One region of the Cellulomonas algicola genome, then DNA from elsewhere that is predicted to be linked to it. Evidence: predicted binding sites of a transcription regulator. Region 1 holds the regulator's gene; the other holds the start of a gene.
What was found. The regulator LexA, encoded in region 1, represses DNA repair genes until DNA is damaged. The targets are predictions, from matches to a motif close to TCGAACANNTGTTCGA.
Positions count from the first base shown of each region.

Region 1 (2,394 bases):
TTGGGGAGGTCGTTGAGACGCACCAGCTCGAGGACGACGTCGCGCACGTCCTCCCCCGGCGCGGCGACCTGCTGCGCGAGGCCCCACATCGTCTCCCCCTCGAGGACGACGTGACGCGTGACCTCGACCGCGGAGCTCACCGGACCGTCCGCCGACGCCCGCGCGGCGATCGTCGAGACACCGATCGCGAGCAGCAGGCCGAGGACGACGACCACGAGACGACCGCGTGCGGTCAGCTGCAGCGGCGCCTGCTCCGCGGTCGCCCGGACACGCGCGTCGTCACGCCCGGCACCGGTCGCGACCGGTGTCCGACCCGCCGGCGCGACGGAGCGGGGTGCAGGCGGCGTCGACAACCGGACGACCCGCAGGTTCGGACGCACCGTTCCCGGCCCCGCCGGCGACAGCACCGCAGCGCTCATGTCGACTCTCCGCTCCTTCTGGTTCGAACGTCTGTTCGTCGAACGTCTGTACGATGTCTACCACCCGGCTCCGACACGCGTCCAGACGAGATCGAACAGATGTTTGATCTGGCTGCTCGCACTGCCTAGGCTGGCCGCGCAGGACAAGCGCACCACCGACCACTGACACCGCCCGGGTCCGCCCGGTCCGGACGCAGGTCAGCAGCGGTGCGCACGGTCCGGCACCGAGCAGGCGGCGACCGGCCGACGACGTCAGGAGGGCTGCAGTGAGCACCAGCGGGGACACCACGACCGGCACACAGGACCGGGTGGCGACCGTCCACGCGCTCCCCGACGGCCCGGACGGGGCCGACGGTCTCACCGCGCGCCAGCGCCTCGTGCTCGACACCATCCGGGCGTCGGTCGAGTCGCGCGGCTACCCGCCGAGCATGCGCGAGATCGGCGAGGCCGTCGGCCTCACGAGCCCGTCGAGCGTCAAGCACCAGCTCACGGCCCTCGAGCGCAAGGGCTACCTGCGCCGCGACCCGAACCGACCGCGCGCGATCGAGGTCGTCCACCCCGACGACTCGCGCGGCGTGTCCACCTGGACCGCGCCCGACGGCACCCGCACGCCCTTCTCCGCACCCGTCACCGGGGACGACGAGCAGGTGCCCAGCCCGTCCTACGTCCCGGTCGTCGGCCGGATCGCCGCGGGCGGCCCGATCCTGGCCGACCAGGTCGTCGAGGACGTGTTCCCGCTCCCGCGCCAGCTCGTCGGTGACGGCGAGCTGTTCCTGCTCCGCGTCGCGGGCGACTCGATGATCGACGCCGCCATCTGCGACGGCGACTGGGTCGTCGTGCGCCGCCAGCCGGTCGCGGAGAACGGCGAGATCGTCGCGGCCATGATCGACGGCGAGGCGACCGTCAAGACGCTGCGCCGGGCCGACGGTCACGTCTGGCTGATGCCGCACAACGCGGCCTACGCGCCGATCGTCGGCGACGAGGCGACGATCCTCGGCCGGGTCGTCTCCGTCCTGCGCAGCCTCTGACGTCCGGCCGCGCTCGTCCGCGCGGACACGAGACCGGTGGACGCCGATGTCGCGCGCGTGCGGCTCGGCGAGGTCGGCGCGACGCTGGTCCGGGGTGAGGACGACGCCCCGGACCTCGACCGAGGAGCCACGATGCCCGGACGGATGCGAGACCCCGGCCCCAGCGTGAAGGACGCGCAGCTCTACGAGCGGCTGCGCGACGAGGGGAACAGCAAGGAGAAGTCGGCGCGCATCGCCAACGCCGCCGCCGGCTCGTCACGGTCGGCCGTCAGCCGCAAGGGCGGCCGCTCGGGCGACTACGACGACTGGACGGTCGACGACCTGCGCAAGAAGGCGGCGGACGTCGGCATCGAGGGGCGGTCGCGCATGCGCAAGTCGGAGCTCATCGACGCGCTGCGGTCGCACTGACGCCCATCGGAACCGGGTGTGCGGCGATCGCCGCACACCCGCTCGCCACGACCCGCGGCGCCGCCACGCGCGACAGCGCGCCCCGGCGCCGCGAGATCGACCGGCGAGCAGGCGACGAGGTCAGAACCCGAACTGGCGCGCGACGTCCTTGACGGCCTCGGCGGAGCGTCGCAGGCCGGCGAGCTCGTCGGCCGACATCGGCACCGCGAGCCGGTCCTCGACCCCCTTGGCGCCGACGACGGCGGGGACGGAGAGGCACACGTCGGAGATCCCGTAGTAGTCGTCGAGCAGCGACGACACGGGCAGGATGCGGGACTCGTCGTTGAGGACCGCCTCGATGATGCGCGACCCGGCGAGCGCGACCGCGTAGTTGGTGGCGCCCTTGCCCTCGATGATCTGGTAGGCGGAGTCGACGACCTCGCGCGCGATCCGCTCGCGCACCTCGGAGGTCAGCGCGCCGCCGCGCCCGCCGAGGCCGTTCCACTCGAGCAGCGGCACCGCGCCGATGCTCGCAGAGCTCCAGAGCGGCAGCTCGCTGT
Region 1 is NZ_JAHKSJ010000027.1:52,729-55,122, reverse strand. Features, by position in the region: gene KOV94_RS17415 (LysM peptidoglycan-binding domain-containing protein) at 1-419, opposite strand, end outside; gene lexA (transcriptional repressor LexA) at 728-1,447, shown strand; gene KOV94_RS17405 (DUF7218 family protein) at 1,580-1,855, shown strand; gene KOV94_RS17400 (L-lactate dehydrogenase) at 1,976-2,394, opposite strand, start outside.

Region 2 (2,394 bases), on a different contig from region 1:
CCGCCCAGAGGTTCACCGAGACCTGGCCGCCGATGTAGGCCCACCCGCCGTACCAGCAGCCGCGGTCGGGGGAGTCGAGGACGAACGCGACGTGGTCGTAGCCGGCCAGGTCGAGGCCGGCCGCCTGCGCCGCGTCCGCCCCGGCGGACGCCTCGCCCCAGCAGCCGGTGCCGGCCGGGATCTCGAGGTAGCCGTAGACGTCCCCGTCCGGCCGGTCGCGGCCCCGCAGCTCGAGCTGCGACCACGAGCTCTCGCGGACGTAGGCCGCGACCGAGTCCGGTGCGGTGAAGAACGCGCGCCGCGCGTCGTCGACGGGCACGGGCTCGGCGCCCGCGGGTCCGAGGCGGAGCAGGACCACGGCGACCGTGCGCTCGCCGACGGCGGCGGTGCCGGGCGCGGCGGAGAGCGTCCGCACCGCCGTGCCGTCGAAGGTCGCGCCCGCCTCGCCGACATCGGGTGCCTCGGCCGACGGCGTGCCCGTCACGCGCACGCGCTGGCCCGGCGCGACGCCGTCGAAGAGGCCCGCGTCGCCGTCGACCTGGACGCCGGTGCCGTCGGCGAGCCGGACGAGGTCGTGGGTCCGGTCCGGTGCACCCGGGCTCGTCGCGGCTGCGGGACGGGTGGTCTCGCCGGTGCGCGGGGCGCCGGCGTCTGCGGGCGGGGGGAGGGTCGGCTCGGCGGGTGGGGGGAGCGGCGGGTCGGCGTCCAGCCGCTCGTAGGTGCCGGTGAGAGGTCGGGTGTCCGTCGCGGCCGCCGTGGCGGGAGCCGCGACGAGGAGTGCGAGGATCCCGGTCGACGCGAGGGCGGCGACGACGCCTCGGGCGCCATGACGGCCTGCGGGCGGTCGTCCGGTGCGGAGGGCGGCGCTGGACCGGTGCTGGCGCATCGGAGTGCTTCCGTTTCTCGAGACGTGACGGGCGTGGCGAGGGCCGCGACTGCGGCGCGACGGGACGCACCGGAGCCGACCGTGTCGACGGGTGCGTCGCGCGGGCGGCTTCGGTGCCGGGAGGCGGGGTGCGGGTCGGTCGGGAGGCGGTGACTCGTGTCACCGCTCCGACCGGCATGCGCGTCCGCGCCCGGACTCTCGATCAGGACGGCGCTCGGGAGCGGCGAAGGTCTGAGAGCGCTTCCATGGCGCTCCGCAGGAAGTCTTCCGAGCGACTGGAGGCGCGGTCAAGGGGCGAACCGGGCTTTTCCGGTACAGACATGACGCTGCGCGAGGCGCGGCCTCGTGCGCGCCGCGCGGGTGTGCGCGCGATCCCCGTCGGACACGCCGTGCCGCGCGAACCGCTGCCGTCGACCTCGCGCCGGTTGACGTGGGATCGAACACGTGTTCGACTGACCTCGTGCGATGGGACGGGCAGCGGGTGGCACCGACGGAGGACGCGTCCGCGCTGCCCGGCCTCGCGCTGGCCAACCTCGTCCGCACCGTCCGCACGCCCGAGTTCGCGGGCGTGACGTTCCACGAGGTCCTGTGCCGGAGCGCGCTCAACAAGGTGCCCGCCGCGTCGCAGATGCCGTTCCGGTGGACCGTCAACCCCGTGCGCGGATGCCTGCACGCGTGCACGTACTGCTTCGCCCGCCCCACCCACGAGTACCTCGACCTCGGCGCGGGCCGGGACTTCGAGACGCAGATCGTCGTCAAGACGAACGTCGTCGACGTGCTGCGCGCCGAGCTCGCGCGACCGTCCTGGCGGCGCGAGCACGTCGCGATGGGCACGAACACCGACCCGTACCAGCGGGTCGAGGGCCGCTACCGGTTCATGCCCGGCATCGTCGACGCGCTCGTCCACCACGGCACGCCGCTCTCGGTGCTCACCAAGGGCACGCTGCTGCGCCGCGACCTGCCCCTGCTCGCCGACGCCGCGCGCCACGTGCAGGTGGGGATCGGCGTCTCGCTCGCGGTGCTCGACGAGGAGCTCCAGGCCGAGCTCGAGCCGGGGACCCCGACCCCGCGGGCGCGCCTCGAGCTGATCCGCGCAGTCCGCGAGGCGGGCCTGCCGTGCGGGGTCATGGTCGCGCCGGTCCTGCCGTGGCTCACCGACTCGGTGGAGCACCTCGACGCGCTCCTGGCCGCGCTCGCGGATGCCGGCGCGTCCGGTGTCACGATCCTGCCGCTGCACCTGCGCGGCTCGGTCAAGCCGCTCTTCATGGCGTGGCTGGCCCGGTATCGCCCCGAGCTCGTCCGGCGGTACGACGAGCTGTACGGGGCGGGTGCGTACACGCCCGACGGGTACGGCCGGTGGCTGCGCGACCGCGTGGCACCGCTGCTCGTGCGGCACGGCTTCGGCGACCCGTCGGGTCACCGTGCGGGCCGCGCCGCGATGCGCGACGGCGCGTACCCCGTCGGCTCGCTGCCTCGCGTCACGCCCGAGGTCGCCGTCCCTGGGGTCG
Region 2 is NZ_JAHKSJ010000033.1:934-3,327, forward strand. Features, by position in the region: gene KOV94_RS19075 (zinc-dependent metalloprotease family protein) at 1-886, opposite strand, end outside; gene KOV94_RS19080 (Rv2578c family radical SAM protein) at 1,347-2,394, shown strand, end outside.
Region 2: the regulator LexA is predicted to act here: its motif matches at 1,323-1,338, upstream of KOV94_RS19080 (Rv2578c family radical SAM protein).